Regions from separate parts of the Brevibacillus sp. FSL L8-0520 genome, predicted to be linked through region 3. Evidence: riboswitches for the same ligand, from Rfam matches in the RefSeq annotation. Region 3 holds a riboswitch; each other region holds the start of a gene.
What was found. A riboswitch is a leader RNA that binds a small molecule or an ion and turns the genes downstream of it on or off. The one in region 3 is predicted to bind S-adenosylmethionine.

Region 1 (5,540 bases), 1.6 Mb from region 3:
CACCTGGATCGCCCTGAAGTAGGGGTCATCAAATATACAGTGGCAGAAGCCTTGAAGGAAGATCCCCAAGGCGCCACTGCGCTCGTAACGGCCGATCCCGACATCGTTCAACGCTTGCGGGAAATGTCCACTGATATGCAAAAAGGCCGGCCCGTGGCGGGTATTGCGGAAGAATTGGCTGATATTGTCGGACGCATCATTCCCCAAGCCCCTCGCGATGTTCAAATGAAAGAGGAAGCGCCATCCAGAGAAAACGAACAACGCCTGAACAACAGCGGCAACGCAAAACCGGAAGGAAATCGCAAAATACCGGTCAACCGGCAGTAAAAAGCTCCTCAATAAAAAGGCATTCTCCCGGTTATGCCCCGGAGAATGCCTTGCTTTTGCTTTCAGATAAAGCGGCCTCTACACCTTCAAGCGCCTGTTCCAGGTCGCGGACGAGGTCGTCAGCGTCTTCCAGTCCGGCGGATAAGCGAATCAATCCGTCCGTTATACCGCGACGCTCTCTTTCTGCCGCTGGCATAGCGGCATGTGACATCATCGCCGGATACGACAGAATGGTTTCTACGGCTCCGAGACTGACCGCTACGATCGGAAGCGTAACCCGATCAAACAAAGCCTTCGCCCGCTCTCTGCTGCCCACATCAAAGGACAGCACGGCTCCGTGGCCGCTCGCCTGCCTCGATTGGAGCTGGTGGCCGGGATGACCCGCTAGTCCCGTATAATGTACCTTTGCAACGGAAGGATGATTTGCGAGCCATCGAGCGATCTTTTCCGCTGTTTGGGTGCTTACATCCAGTCTGGCTTTCAGCGATTTCAGCCCGCGCATCACCAGCCAGGAATCCTGCGCTCCGAGTACCGCTCCCATGCCGTTTTGGATAAAGTAAAGCTGTTCACCCAGCTCAGCATCCTTGGTAACAGCCAGCCCTGCAACGACATCGCTGTGGCCGCCGATGAACTTCGTCGCTGAGTGGATGACGATATCTGCTCCGAGTTCAAGCGGACGCTGGTAGTACGGGGTCAGAAACGTATTGTCGACAATGACTATGATATTCTTGGCCTTTGCGATATGGCAGACAGCTGCGATGTCTGTCACCTTCAACGTCGGATTAGAAGGTGTCTCCAGGTAGATCCCGCGAGTGCGAGGAGTGACGGCTCTCTCCACTGCCTCTACGCAGGTCGTATCCACGAACGTAACGTCAATATTCATGCGGGACAACACTTTGGTCAAAAAGCGATACGTTCCGCCGTAGACATCTTCTGCCACGACAACATGATCGCCCGCGGAAAACAGCATAAACACGCTGGAAATCGCGGCCATGCCGGAAGCAAATGCAAATCCCCGCGCACCGCCCTCCAGGACGGCAATCGCCTCTTCCAATGCATGCCGGGTCGGGTTGCCGGACCGCGCATAGTCGTATGCGCCCGGACGGTCCAAATCCGCTTGGTGAAACGTAGATGCCTGGTAAATCGGCGTGGATGCCGCACCGGTCACCGGATCGAAACAAGATGTCCCGTGAAGCAGTTTCGTGGCAAATTTCATCGTCTACACCCTTCCGCTACCAGACTTGCATCGAGAGCCTGTATCAAATCATGAATCAAATCATCCGGATGTTCAACTCCTACCGACAATCGCAGCAAACGATCACAGACCCCGACGTATTCTCGAATTTTTTGCGGAATGTCGGCATGAGTCTGTGTCGCCGGATACGTGCACAAAGACTCGACGCCTCCCAGACTCTCCGCAAAAGAGATGATGCGCAAGTTTTCCAAAAACGGCCCCACCTGAGCAGAGAAGCGAACGCGGAAGGACACCATGCCGCTGTAACCGGTCGCCTGTTTGCTCTGAATCTCGTAGCCGGGATGATCGTCCAATCCCGGATAGAATACATCGGTGACCGCCGGATGCTCCCGCAGTTTGCGCGCAACCTGGAGAGCATTGCTCTGATGTCGCTCCATACGCAAAGCGAGCGTCTTCATGCCTCTGACCAGCAGCCAGCAATCCTGTGGGCCGAGGGTTGCACCGATGGAGTTGTGCAAAAACCGGACCTTTTCAGACAACTCAGCGCCTTTTGTCACAATCAGGCCAGCCAGCACGTCATTGTGGCCTCCAAGATATTTCGTCCCGCTATGGAGCACCAGATCTGCCCCCAGCTCCAGTGGACGCTGATAGTACGGCGTCATAAAGGTATTGTCCACGATGGTCAGCAAACCGCTTCGTTTGGCGATCCCGGCTACGCAAGCGATATCCGTTATTTGCATCAGCGGATTTGTCGGCGTCTCGATGAGAACGGCTTTTGTCTCCGGACGGATCGCGCCCGCAAATGCCTGAAGATCGCGCAGATCAACATAGCTGAACTGGAGCCCGTAGCGGGAAAGGACCTGCTCAAAAAGACGGTATGTCCCACCGTATAAATCAAGCGAAACGATCAAATGGTCGCCTTGAGAAAAAAGTCCCATGACTGTGTGAATCGCTGCCATCCCGGAAGCACAGGCAAAACCGGCATCACCGCACTCGGCCTCTGCGATCGCCTCCTCCAGCACCTTGCGTGTCGGATTGGCCGTACGGGTGTAATCGTATCCGGTACTTTGACCAAGAGACGGGTGGCGGTAAGCGGTCGCATAGTAAACCGGGAAGCTTACCGCGCCCGTGATCGTATCACGACCTACCCCCGCCTGTACCAGTTTCGTTTCCAGATGCATAGCAATCTCTCCCTCTGCTTTGATGTTGAGGGCATGAAAAAGCCCTCTTTTCTTTTGAAAAGAAGGCTTTGTTTACGTCGCCGCAAGCAAACCCTTCTCATCTTTCAGAGCATGATTTGCTCTGCAGGAATTAGCACCAGTATCGTCCTGTTAACAGGAAAATTGGTTGCCGGGCATCATCGGGCCAGTCCCTCCGCCTCTCTGGATAAGAAGTTTGCTATTCAATTTGTTGATCCTAATACTAACGGAAATATCGAGTGATTGTCAACAGATATTTCCTCTTCGTTTTCACCCGTTTTCTCTGTTACTCCGCTTTGCGCAGTGCTGTCATCACCTGATTGTCCAGCTTCGCCGCCGCATTTTTATCATATGTTTTTTCATACTGCGGTTCTACGGAGATACGGGAACCGTAGAACATGACATCACGCACCGCCTCAATGGTAACCTCCACCATCGCCAGCTTCAGGGGAACCTCCTCCATCCGCTCACTCTTCAATACAGCCCTTCCGTTAATGGCATAAGAAGAGCCAGCACCAATCAAATGCAGAACCACTTGTGGCTGCTTGGCGATATTGGTCAAGATGCGTGAACGGTTGTCTACCGCAAACCGGATGACTTGCGGCGATGCCGCAAACGTCCAGGAAAGCGAGCTGAGCGATGGCGCCCCAGACTCATGGTCAATGGTGCCCAATGTGATAAACCGCTCCTGCTGCAACAACCCGAACAGTTCCTCCGAAAGCGTTTGGGATACGGTCTCAGCCATTCCGAAGCCTCCTTGTGTAAGTTTTGTACGTCTATTGTACCCGCCAAGGAAGAGATAGGCAAACCTTTCCGGCATGCGCTTGATTCTTCCCCTTTTTTTCCCTACACTGTTACTTAACTGGTAACCATAGGAGACAGGAGGAGAAACCAGATGTCACAAAGCCCCACAGACCGCCTGTTGTCAAAGATTGACCAGCTCCTCGAAGAAATTCAGGAGGCACGCAAATTAAATGACCGGATGGACAAAATCGCCATGTTTTTAGAGGATATCCGTCTGGCAGATGTCATTCAAAATTATACAGCCCCGCGCAAGCTGCTTTGGATCAATTTCCTGGCAGGTCTGGCACGGGGCCTGGGACTGACGATCGGAACAGCCATCGTACTGGCCATTCTCGGTTCCGTCCTGAGCAAATTCCTCTCGATTCCCATCATCGGGGACTACATCAGCCAACTGATGGATTATGTCTCCACCTACCGTCAGCCCTAGTCAAATGGAATGATTGGCAAGCTGCCCGGAGCAGAAAGAAGATTGCCATTCGTGGCCGCTCAAGAATGCAACGGATTAGTCGTTGTCGCGATCGTCGTTATCGTCATCGTCTCCGTCATCGTCATGGCCATGCTTTTTCCAGTAGCCATACGCATTTCCGTTCGGATGCTTTTTGTCTTTGTCCTTCTTTTTCTTATCTTTATCTTTATCGTCATCAACTTCGTTTACTGGCGTACCGTGAGGAATGTCAGCTTGTGCTACGACCTTCCCGTCAACGACTACTTCCAGATGGACGGACTTGGCGCTGTAAGAACGATTTTTGTAAGAGAGCTCCACTTCGAACTCCCCGTCATCGTCTATCTTGACCTCGTGTTTTTTGCCGTCCGGAGCGATTACATACAGCTTCGCTTTTTGGTTTTTGGAGAATCCTGCGATTTCCCCTTCTACTTCAATTTCCTTATCTTTGGCGTCAAGCTTGGCGGTTCCGGTAATTTTGTATTGGGCAGGCTTCGGCGTTTCCGGCTTGGTCGGTTTATCCGGCTTGTTGACAACAAGCAGATCGACGGATTCCGAATCAAGCTTCTTGCCGTCCTTGTACACCTCAATCAATACTTTCCCTTTGTCAGCCTCTACATCCTTCATGGTGACTGAATAGGAGCCGACACCGTCCCACAGCTTTTTCACGCCGGCGCCTCTCTTGTCTCCGTCATAGGTCACGACTACTTTGCCTGCCGTAAGGTTTACAATGCCGTTTACTTTCAATTCACCCTTTTTGCTATCCAAAACAGCCTGCGTATGAATCAAAACATCGGAATCTACAACAGTTCCCGAGTTGATCCGCACTTCGCGGGTATCGACCAGTTTGTCGTTGACGTAAGCTTTCACTGTCGCGTATTGCGGAGTCGCGCTCACAGTGGCCGCAAAGCTCACCGAAAAGCTGTCGTTGGCCGTTGGCACGACTTCGATGCTGTCGCCATTTGGCTTGACAACCACGACTTTGGTTACTTCATCCGTTACTTCACCTTTCAGGTAGGTGGTGCTGTCTTTTGTCTCTGGAGTTAGGCTGACAAAGCCCTGCTCAGTTTCGTCAAAACGTACTTCGAGGTAAATATCGGAATAGTACTCCTTGTAAATCCGGTTCCACTCCGCCTCATTTTGCTCAATGTACGTTTGCATTTTTACGTCGAGATTCAGTTTGTCCACTACAATATACAAGTGATCTGCCTGCGTTTTCAGCAACAGATTGAGCGTGGCCGGATCGTTTGTTGCCAGCTCTTTCAGATTGTAGCGAGTCACTTGCTTGCCTTCTTCATTCATGACAACCTTGATCGCACTGCTGCTTCCGGTTGTACTGGCATTGGCCAGCAGCGGCGTTACGCCCCCAATTATCGTAGCGGCAGCCACAACTGCCAGCACGGGCCTGGTCATGTATTTTTTCATTGATGTACTTCCCCTTTCCATGTTTTCCCTCAATGCCCTGGGCACAGTTACAGACGAGGGCAACCTTGGAAAAGTTGCAGAAATAAAAAATAGGGCCCCGCCAAAGCATTGGTCAAGACCCCATTTAGTGGACAGTAAGAAAAAACCC
Region 2 (5,540 bases), 1.3 Mb from region 3:
TTTGAACGGATTTTTCTCCGGCATCATGTTTCCTGTGCTCAATGCCCTGATCGGCCTCTTGTGGCCTGACGGCGGCCGCAAGGGCTTGAATACGGTTTATGTGGCACTCAATATCGGGGTAGCGATCGGTTCCGCCTCGGCGGGAATGCTGGCGAGCATTTCCTTTGCCTGGACTTTCTTTGGAAATGCGGCGCTGCAGCTGGCAGTTCTGTTTCTCTTTATCTTTTTGAGCCGCACGGTCGATCTTGAGCGCGGTCAGGAAAAAGAAGGCCGGCTCGTGGCAGCGTCGGCGAAGCACACAGAGGAAGGTGAGGGGGCACAGCTGCCTGCCGCGGGATTGGCGGAGAAGGCCGGCGGATCAAAAGGGGCCGCGGCGGCAATGGCGACGGATGCCGCTCAAGCTGCCGGTCGCCCGATGGCATGGCTAGCGCTCGGTCTGTTGTCGGCAGGGTTGTTGGTCTGCTGGATTATTTACTCGCAGTGGACGACTGTGCTGTCGGCGTATATGCAGTCGCTGGGCATCACGCTCAGGGAGTACAGCCTGCTGTGGACGCTGAATGGTGCTTTGATCCTGTTCGGGCAGCCGTTTATCTCCTGGGTGATCAGGCACTTCGCCCGTACGCTGAAAGCGCAGTTGCTGTTAGGCGCCTACGTCTTTTCGCTCTCCATGCTGATCTTGTCTCAGACGACGGTGTACGCCGGTTTTTTCGTGGCCATGTTTGTCATTACACTGGGTGAAATGCTGGTGTGGCCTGCCGTCCCGACCATCGCTGCCGAGTTGTCTCCACCGGGACGTGAAGGGTTCATTCAAGGCCTCATCGGGGGCGTAGGCTCAGGAGGACGCATGGTCGGCCCGCTGATGGGCGCCGTGATCTTTGAAGCGCTCGGAGCAAATGGGATGGTCTACTTCATGGCTGCTTTGGCTTTGGTCGCTGTCGCTTGCTTTACCGTGTACACGTCCTTTGTAAAGCGTCCTGAGATGAAGGCAGCTCTGCCTGCTCCGGAGAAGCTCGGGTCATGACAAGCAATGCTTGGACGGATACTCGTAGCTGTCAGGCGAAGACCAGCAGGCTTTCAGCCGAGGCCGCTCAGGCTGTCAGTCGAGGCCCCTCAGCCTGTCAGTGAGGCTCCTCAGTTTGTCAGTTGAGGACCGCCAGGCTGACAGTTGAGGACTGCCAGGCTGTCTAACGAGGCCCTGCAGGCTGCCGGGCCAGCAACAGCAAAGCAGCCCGGGCCATGGTTCGGGATATTGTATTGACACTCCCAACCTGCTCAAGTAGTATAGTAGACATTCAAAGTAAATAGGTTGCTGTTAACTTATCCAGAGAGGTGGAGGGACTGGCCCGATGAAGCCCGGCAGCGGATCTTGCAGGATATTCTGCAGATGCTGTGCCAATTCCAGCAGGAGCGATCCTGACAGATAAGAACGTGGAGACGCACGATCCGCCCCTTTTTCTGTTCAGGAAAAGGGGCTTTTTGCATGCCTGCTTCGATGTCTGGATTATTTTTGCGAAAGAAAGGATAGAAAGCCAATGCGCATCCAACCATCTGCCATGGTGGACCGACTGCCGACGCAGTTTTTTGCCACGCTGGTAGCGAAAACAAACAAGGCCATCGCGGCCGGACATGACATTATCAATCTTGGACAGGGCAATCCCGATCTCCCGACACCGCAGCATATCGTGGAAGAGCTGAGCGAGCAGGCCAAGCGCCCTGTCCATCACAAATACCCGCCGTTCAGCGGCAGGCTGGAGCTGAAGCAGGCCGTCGCCCACTGGTACAAGGAAGAGTTCGGCGTGGAGCTGGACGCGGAGGAAGAGGTAGCCATCCTGTTTGGCAGCAAGACAGGTCTGGTTGAGATTTGTCAGGTGCTGCTGAACCCCGGGGACGTCGCTTTGGTGCCCGATCCAGGTTATCCGGATTACTGGTCCGGCGTGGCTGTAGCTGACGGCCGCATGGTCATGATGCCGCTCAAGGCTGAAAACGCGTTTCTTCCGGATTACGGCCAGTTGAAGCCGGAAGATTTGGAAAAAGCCAAGCTGATGTTCCTCAATTACCCGAACAATCCGACGGCGGTCAACGCTCCGGTGGAATTTTTTGAAGAGACCATCCGCTTTGCCCGCAAGCACGAGATCGTCGTCTGCCATGATTTCGCCTATGGTGCGATCAGCTTTGACGGCAAAAAGCCGGTCAGCTTCATGCAGGTGCCGGGGGCAAAAGAAGTAGGAGTGGAGTTTTACACCCTGTCGAAAACGTACAACATGGCCGGCTGGCGCGTCGGGGCTATGGTCGGAAACAAGGAGCTCGTACGGCTGGTCAATTTGATTCAGGACCATTACTTTGTCAGTCTCTTCGGCGCTGTGCAGATGGCGGCGGCAAAAGCGATGACCGGCTCGCAGCAATGCGTACATGATCTCGTCTCCGTCTACCAAAGCAGGCGGGATGTGCTGTTCGCCGAGCTCCACCGGATCGGTTGGCAGGCCAAGCCTTCAGAGGGCTCGTTTTTCAGCTGGCTGCCTGTTCCCGAAGGGTTTACATCGGTCGAGTTTTCCGATTTGCTGCTGGAAAAGGCTCATGTGGTGGTTGCGCCTGGCGTCGGTTTTGGACCGACGGGCGAGGGGTATGTGCGCGCGGCGCTTCTTTCCAGCGAAGAAAGGCTGGCGGAGGCAGTGCGAAGGATTGAGAAGCTGGGGCTGTTTGCTCGGTAAGCTTGTTGGCGGGCTTCGGGTTATCTTGCTCCTTGTCCAGGGGCCGCGGTGGGGAGAAGCCTGGAAACAGGCTTCTCCTGCGATTCGGGGTGGCACAACAGGCTGAATCAAGCAGGATACTCACGGATAAAGCAGGCTTGATTCGAAATGATACTCACGGATGCCAAAACATAATGACGGCAACCTTTTCAAGAAAGACAGCCTTATTTTTCGTGTATAGCGGAAGCCATACTTGCAACATAAAGCATGGCTTCCCAAGCAAAAGGCCCGGAGCTATGATCGCTCAGGGCCTTTATGATGGCTTGATGGAATCAGGTGATACCCCAGGCCAGCTTTATGGACTAGGCGGGATCGGCGGTTGCCAGTTCAAGTCTATGTACCGTGTTTCGATGGTTTGCAAAGCGAGCTTCAGCTTTTGCGGAGGCTGCTCCATTCCTTTGACAATCAGGGTTTGGACCAATACGACCCCTTGTCTGAATCTTCCATGTACGTCTTGGCAAAATCGGTCCGAACGTCGAAACGCTTGCCGTTTTCGTCATACAGATTCCAGTAAGGGAAGCTCTCCAGTTTTCCCAAGCCCTTCAACTCGATTATCCAGACGGGCTCGAATTTGCCTACAAAAACCCGTCCCACCGTACTTTTGCTTTTTCTCCTGTTTCTTACCTCTACAGCCCGGTTTACCACCCAAAAGAAAAGCAGGAAACATCTGCACAAGCATCGATACCCCCAACCAAAGTAGTCGCGAGTAAAATCCGACGATTTCGACCGAGCCATCGCTCGACATAGCTAAAACCTATTCCGCCGATAGATTTGTGAGATTGGACTTATGACGGCCGCAGTGATAAAACAGGTATAAGCGAAATCTAGGGGGAACCGAACATGGAATATTCATTTTCCAAATCAACCAGCGCACTCAGCTCCTCGGCCGTGCGCGAAATCCTGAAGCTGACACAGGGCAATCAAGTATTGTCTTTGGCAGGCGGCCTGCCGGCAGAGGATTCTTTTCCAATCGAAGAAATGAGAGAAGCCTTCAATCGCGCTCTGGATCACGGAGCAAAATCGCTGCAATACGGCTTGACTGACGGGTACATTCCGCTTCGGGAATGGGTTTCGTCCCGCATGAAACAAAAGCATATGAATGTTGGCGTAGAAAACATGCTGATCACTACCGGCTCCCAGCAGGCCGTCGACTTGCTCTGCCGTGTCTATCTGGACGAAGGCGACGTCGTGCTGGTAGAAAATCCAACGTATCTCGCGGCCGTGCAACTGTTCCAATTTCGCGGCATTCGAGCTATTCCGGTGGATGGAGATGCGGAAGGCATGGATATGGAGGACCTTGCCAGAAAAATCGCACAATATCGCCCGAAGATGGCCTATGTCATTCCGACGTTTGCAAACCCGACAGGAAAGGTTTGGAGTCTGGAAAAACGCTTGGGACTGCTGAAACAATGCCGGGAAAACAACATTTTGATTCTGGAAGACGATCCGTACGGGGAAATCCAGTTCGACGGCGAGGCGCCTTATCGCAGCATTTTTTCTCTCGATGAGCATCCGGACGGATCGGCTGTCGTCTACACCAGCACCTTCTCCAAAATCGTCGCTCCGGGTCTTCGAACGGGGTGGGCGATTGGAGACAGCCAGGTGATTCAGATGATGGTAAAAGCCAAGCAGGCAATCGACTTGCAGTCCAGCACAATCGACCAATTTGCTCTGTATGAGCTGCTGTCCCGGTTTGATTTGGAAAGCCATATTCAAAAAATCCGCGACTCGTACAAAGAGCGGATGGAGTGGATGCACGAGCTGCTCTGTCGTCAAACCAGCGGCATGAAGTGGAATAAACCGAGAGGCGGAATGTTCCTCTGGGTAGAGCTGCCGGAGCATGTACACTCCGAGAAGCTGCTGGCGCAGGCTGTCAAGGAAGGCGTCGCGTTTGTTCCCGGTATCCCGTTCTACGCGGACCAGCCTCAAACGAATACGATGCGCCTCAACTATACGCTGCTGGATCGGGAACATACCGAACTGGCGATCAACCGCTTGGGCAAAGCGTTTGCGGAGTACAGCCAGCTAGTCGCTCACTAGCGATAAATGAATACGTGGATCGAATAAAACAGGGTGTCCCGAAGTCTTTGACGACGGGGGCACCCTGTTTTTTGCAGCCTCGGTTATTATTCTTCTGTTTCCTCCAACGTGCAGATCGCACTCGGCCGCTTGATGCGGAGCACGACACACTCATAGACGCGGAACAGGCTGTTCATTTGCTCGTCTCCGAGGAAGGACGTATCGAAGTCTTCCGCAATAGCCAGGTCAAGGTTGTGACGGCCGGTTGCGACCAGGACGCCGGATCGGCCCTTGATGGTCGGGGATTGGAAGACGCCGTCGGTGACCAGATTGCGGACGTGCTCGATTTCCAGTACATTCGTTCCCTTGTGTACGCGGTGCAGAAGCGAGTACAGCTCAGGGGAGACGACCAATGCATATGGACCGCTGTGTCCCATCTTCAACAGCTTGTTGCGCGCTTCCACGATGTCGGCAAAGGCATTGCCCGACTCCATCCAGTCGCTCTTCAAGTGGGTGAGACGCCCCTTCACATTCATCAAGCCCGGCAGGTCCAGACCCGGGGAGCCGTTGAAGATCAGGTCATCCTCCATGAGAGCGCAGCCGGCTGCCGCATTCGCAGCGGCACTCATATCCAGCGGCATACCCAATGTCCGGGCTTGGGCCACATCCCGCCAGTACAGCATGAAGTCTTTGTACAGGATGGGAATGGTCAGGCTGACCCGTTTGCTGGGCTGGGTCATTTCCAGCGATTCGCCGCGCAGGTTCAATCCGCCA
Region 3 (5,540 bases):
GCGGATATGCAGCAGGGCTGAAGCTCCTGAGAGCTGAGGTGCGCCACCTGGGCACGGAGCAAAACCTGGAGATTCTCAAGTCGATTTATGAATACTTGAAAACGCGCATCGACATGATGTTCAAGACCGAGGTCGAAGATATCCTGACGGTCAAGGAAGCGGACGGTCACCGCGTTCGAGGCGTGGTGCTGAAAAACGGCGAGGAATATTTGAGCGACAACGTGATGATCGGGCCCGGCCGTGACGGTTCCGCCTGGCTGACGGGGATTTTGAAAAAGCGCCGTCTGAAAATGTACAACAACCAGGTAGACGTAGGCGTGCGGGTCGAGACGTCCGACGTGGTGATGCGCGAGATCAATGAGCATCTGTACGAAGGAAAATTCATCTTCAACACATCGGTCGGGACGAGGGTCCGCACCTTCTGCAGCAACCCGTCCGGTCACGTCGTCGTGGAAAACCACAGCGGCGTCATGGCGGCAAACGGCCACTCTTACAAGGACCCTGCGCTGGGCTCCCAGAATACAAACTTTGCTCTGCTCGTTTCGCACAAATTTACCGAGCCGTTTGACAAGCCGAACGAATACGCTCGCGAAATTTGCAAACGCGCCAACGATCTTTCCAATGGCGGCGTCATCGTCCAGAAATACGGAGACATTTTGCGCGGACGCCGCTCTACCGAGTCCCGCATCCGCGAAGGGTTTTTGGAGCCGACGCTCAAGGAAGCCGTTCCCGGCGATTTGGGCCTGGTTCTGCCGTACAATACGATGAAAAGCTTGATCGAAATGGTCGAGGCGCTGGACAAGGTGACACCGGGAATCGCTTCCGAGCACACACTGTTCTATGGCGTAGAGGCCAAATTTTACTCTGCCCGTCCAAAGCTGACCGAGGAGTTCGAGACGGAAATCAAAGGGCTGTACTGCGGCGGCGACGGTGCGGGCATTACGCGCGGACTGGCACAGGCCGGGGCTGCAGGCGTATGGATCGCCCGTAATATCATCAAAAAATCGTTGCAGTAGCATAGTCTATAAATCGGAAAAAGCAGGTGCTCCAAAGTCTCAAGCAGACAGCGGGGCACCTGCTTTTGCATTGCATATAGGGGAGTGGCGGGCATGGGTACGAAATTCGACAGCAGATTGTTTGGCCAGCATGCGAGGCCGAAAACGACCAGTTGTGCATCTTCAGAACCAGTCGAATGATGGAACTTTTTTCACACATTCTTACATTATTCGTAGTCGCTGGGACTTTTCTCAGTCTATAATGGCATCAAGAGCATTTCGCAAGTACGACAGGCAAGAGGGGGTACATATGTTTCAGTTGGTCCGCAACACCTTGACGAACAAAGAAGGCTTTATGATCTTTATTTTATGGAATCATCTCTGGGTTGCAGGCTGGATCGCGTGTCAGATGGATGTGAACTTCTGGAAGGTCACCTCCGCAGGCTTGCTGGCAACACTGATCGTTTCTCCGTTGTACTTCATTCGCAAGGACAGCTACTTGATCCGGTATCTGGTCGGAATTGGTCTTCTCTATTACTCGATTGCATTTGACCACTATACACCGTTTCAGGAAATCTCGTTTCTCGCGTTCATCGTCCTGGGCTTTTTGGCAGCCTATCTGGACTGGAAGCTGATTGTATCGGCGGGGGCGATGCAGGTTGCGGCGACATTAATCGGATTTTACACCGGTTCTTACCAGTTGTTTGACGGCCATTTTTCGGAAGTCAATTTGCTGCTTCGCATTGTCGCCTTCGTGCTGATGATCGCGGGGCTCACCTATCTCTGTCTGGCTGGACAAGCGTCGCTTGCAAAAGCGGACAGCGCGAGACGGGAAGCCGAAGACAAAGAGCAGCGCCTGGAAGAGCTGCTGCGGAATATCAAGATGGTAACAGAGCAGGTGGAGCGCACATCCGTGCATGTCCATGAGCATGCCGAGACGACAAGGCGCAACACGGACGAGATGATGGTCGCCTTCAAGGAAGTGGCGACCGGAATGGAATCCCAAGCCAATTCCACTGTCAAAATCGAGGAAGAAGTGCAGTCGATCGACCAGGAAATTGTGACTGTCAACGAGCAAGCGGCCGTCATGAAGGCGGAAGCGGATCAGAACAGCCGCCGCTTGGCAGGAAGCATCAGCATGATGAGCGAGCTTTCCGAGCAAATGGAGCAAATCGTTCAGGCGGTCAATGTGGCGTCTTCGACGATCCGCGAGCTGAACAAGCAAGCCAACAAGGTCGAGGAAATCGTCCAGACGATCAACCAGATCGCGACACAGACGAACCTGCTCGCGCTCAATGCCGCGATCGAATCGGCTCGTGCGGGTGAGCACGGCCGGGGCTTCGCCGTCGTGGCGGACGAGGTGCGCAAGCTGGCTGAGCAAAGCGCGACGGCTACGCAGGAGATTACCGAAATTTTGCAGTCGCTGCATCAAGAGAGTGAAAACGCCGTGAAGCACATGAGCACGGGCGAAGTGTCGGTAGCAAAGGGACAGGAGCTGGCGGTAGAGACAGTGGCGTCTATCGAGACAGTGCGAACAGGCATGGAAGCGTTCCTGGAGGCAGTCGAGCATGTGCGGACGAGCATGGATCGCGTGAAAATGCGCTCCGGGGAAGTGGCGGCCGAGATGTCTACGATTACAGCGGTCACCGAGGAGTCTGTTGCCAACCTGGAGGAATTGTTTGCGACGGCGGAAAACCAGCACCAAAAGGTGCGGGAGATTACCGAGGAGCTGGGCGAGCTGAACGCCTTGTCGACAAAGCTGCAGCAATCATTTCAGCGATAATCGTAATGTTTGAAATTGCTGAAAAAAGAATTGCATTTTTCAATTGATCTGCTAGAATGAATTCAATATCAATTAAATAGTTTCACCTTACCTTATCAAGAGCGGCGGAGGGACTGGCCCGATGAAGCCCGGCAACCACTGTGCACACGTGCACAGAAAGGTGCCAATTCCTACAGAACCTGTTTGGGTTCTGAGAGATGAGGAAGAGGTTAGCGATATACGGCAAACTCTTCCTCCGGGAAGAGTTTTTTCTTTGTGCAAAGGAGGTTGTTGACGAACGTTAATTTAATTAAATATAATAATATTCGTATTTTATTCAAATTGATTTTTAATACACGCCATAAACCAACGATATTTTGTTATAAAAACGAATATTATCGTTCGGGATATTGATAGGAGAGAGGACATCATGAAAAAATTGCTTCTGGCTTTAACGACATTCGCTGTACTGGCAGCCGGATGCTCGACAAACAGCAGCGCCCCCGAAGACAAGGGACAAGCCCAGACAGGCGGACAAGAAACAGCGAAAAAGCGGATCGCGCTGGTGCTGCCCGAGAAAATCGGGGTTAACCCGTTCTTCCAGCAGATGGACGATGGAGCGAAGAAAGCCGCCCAGGAATTCGGGGTGGATGTCAAGACGATTGAATCCACAGACCATGGGGCTATCGAGGAAAATATCCGCGTGGCAGTGGCCGAGCAATACGATTTGATCATCACGTCTTCCTTTGAAGCCGAGGATGCGCTGAAAAAGGTAGCGACAGAAAATCCGGACCGCACCTTCGCCATCATCGATACGCAAGTTGATTTGCCCAACGTCCGCAGTGTCATGTTCCGCGAGCAAGAGGCTGCATACCTGGTCGGAGCGGCTGCCGGTTTGGCAACCAAAAGCAACAAGGTAGGGATCGTCGCAGCAATGGACATTCCGATCCTGAAAAAATGGACAGTCGGTTTTCAGGAAGGGCTCAAGGCGACCAACCCGAACGCAGAAGTGCAGATCAACTACGTCGGCAGCTTCAGCGACCCGGCAAAAGCGAAGGAGCTGGCGCTGCTGCAGGCTTCCAAAGGAGCGGACTTTATTTACGGCGCAGCGGCTGTAGGAGATCTTGGCGTGTTTGAAGCAGCCAAGGAAAAAGGCTTCTACACCTCCGGACAAGACGTTGACCGGACCAGCATCGACCCTGAGCATATCGTCCTGTCCCAGTTGAAAGGAACGGACTCCGCTGTGTATGAAACGGTGAAGGCATTTGTGGACGGCAGCTTGAAGCCGGGTGTCGTCGCCTACGGACTGAAGGAGAACGGCGTCGGCGTGACCTACGTTACGCATGACAGCCCGACTCCGCTGAACCCGTTCATTGGAGAAGAAGTCGTCAGCAAGGTAAAAGCGATCAAGGATGAGATCGTCGCGGGGACGAGAACCGTGACAGACCCGCTGAAACAATAGCGAGAGCGCTGATTCGGAAACCGGCTACATGAGCGTAGTCGGTTTCCTGCTCTACCGGGAAGACAAAAGAGGGAGGGGGAAAAGGTGGAGAACCGACTGGAAATGCGGGGCATGACCAAGCGCTACGGCGATTTTACCGCCAATGACAACGTTTCGTTTACGTTGAAAGAGGGGGAGGTCCATGCGATCGTCGGCGAGAACGGAGCGGGCAAAACCACGCTGATGCGCATGCTGTACGGTATGGAGCAGCCCACTGCCGGAGAGATCGCAGTAAATGGCAAGCCCGTCGTCTTTCGCGGCCCGGAGGATGCGATCCGCCACGGGATTGGCATGGTTCACCAGCACTTCATGCTGTTTCCCGACTTTACCGTTGCGGAAAATATCGTGATCGGCTACGAACCGCAGCGCAAAGGGCTGTTTCAGCGAAAAGAAGCGGCGAGTGCAGTCCGCTCGCTCAGTGAGCGATACCGGATACCGATCAACGAGAACGCCAAGGTATCCAGCTGCTCCGTAGGGGAGCAGCAGCGGGTAGAAATCCTGAAGGTGCTCTACCAGGGTGCAGATATTATCGTGCTGGACGAGCCGACTGCGGTGCTCACGCCGCTGGAGGTAAAGGAGCTGCTGCAGACGATCCGCCATTTGGCCGAAAGCGGCAAAAGCGTCATTTTGATTACCCACAAGCTCCAGGAGGTCATGGAGGTGGCAGACCGGGTCACTGTCCTGCGCGGGGGGCGCGTGACCGGAACCGTTTCCCGAAGCGAAACCAATGCGGACGACCTCGCCCGTATGATGGTAGGCCGCGAGCTTCAGCAGCTCACTGATCGGGTCCGCCTGGAAGGAAAGCCGCTTTTGCGGGTGCAGGGCCTGAGCATCCGGGAAAAACAAACGCTCGTAGACGACGTGACGTTTTCCGTACACCACGGGGAGATCGTCGGGATCGCCGGGGTATCCGGCAACGGGCAATCCGAGCTTTTGGAGGCATTGACCGGCCTGCGGGCTGTTTCGGAAGGGAAAGTCTATCTCGGAGAAAAGGATGTGACTGGCCAGTCGGTGGCAGCGATTCGCGAGGCAGGATTGGCCCACATTCCCGAAGACCGCTACCTGTGGGGGACAGCAAAGCGGGAAAGCGTCGAGGAAAACGCGCTGATGGGCTATCAGCGCAAGCCGGAGTACATGCGCCGCGGTGTCGTTTTGCGCAGCAAATTCCGCCGTGTCGTGGAAGAGTGGGTCGAGCGGTTTGCGATCAAGACAGGCTCTCTTCATTTGAAAGAGCAGGCAGGCAACCTCTCCGGGGGCAATTTGCAAAAGCTGATTGTCGCCC

Region 1: another riboswitch for S-adenosylmethionine. It lies ahead of NSQ24_RS17215 (aminotransferase class I/II-fold pyridoxal phosphate-dependent enzyme); the one in region 3 lies ahead of NSQ24_RS24730 (BMP family protein).
Region 2: another riboswitch for S-adenosylmethionine. It lies ahead of NSQ24_RS19000 (pyridoxal phosphate-dependent aminotransferase); the one in region 3 lies ahead of NSQ24_RS24730 (BMP family protein).

Annotation. Positions count from the first base shown of each region.
Region 1 covers NZ_CP150171.1:3,453,893-3,459,432, forward strand. The annotation lists gene NSQ24_RS17205 (YhcN/YlaJ family sporulation lipoprotein) at 1-327, shown strand, start outside; gene NSQ24_RS17210 (aminotransferase class I/II-fold pyridoxal phosphate-dependent enzyme) at 359-1,543, opposite strand; gene NSQ24_RS17215 (aminotransferase class I/II-fold pyridoxal phosphate-dependent enzyme) at 1,540-2,703, opposite strand; SAM riboswitch class I at 2,798-2,915, opposite strand; gene NSQ24_RS17220 (pyridoxamine 5'-phosphate oxidase family protein) at 3,008-3,466, opposite strand; gene NSQ24_RS17225 (DUF5665 domain-containing protein) at 3,617-3,952, shown strand; gene NSQ24_RS17230 (hypothetical protein) at 4,028-5,392, opposite strand.
Region 2 covers NZ_CP150171.1:3,786,037-3,791,576, reverse strand. The annotation lists gene NSQ24_RS19005 (MFS transporter) at 1-1,021, shown strand, start outside; SAM riboswitch class I at 1,315-1,427, shown strand; gene NSQ24_RS19000 (pyridoxal phosphate-dependent aminotransferase) at 1,533-2,708, shown strand; gene NSQ24_RS18995 (hypothetical protein) at 3,153-3,422, opposite strand; gene NSQ24_RS18990 (PLP-dependent aminotransferase family protein) at 3,588-4,787, shown strand; gene NSQ24_RS18985 (family 1 encapsulin nanocompartment shell protein) at 4,874-5,540, opposite strand, start outside.
Region 3 covers NZ_CP150171.1:5,072,033-5,077,572, reverse strand. The annotation lists gene NSQ24_RS24740 (NAD(P)/FAD-dependent oxidoreductase) at 1-1,016, shown strand, start outside; gene NSQ24_RS24735 (methyl-accepting chemotaxis protein) at 1,306-2,778, shown strand; SAM riboswitch class I at 2,868-2,982, shown strand; gene NSQ24_RS24730 (BMP family protein) at 3,188-4,219, shown strand; gene NSQ24_RS24725 (ABC transporter ATP-binding protein) at 4,304-5,540, shown strand, end outside.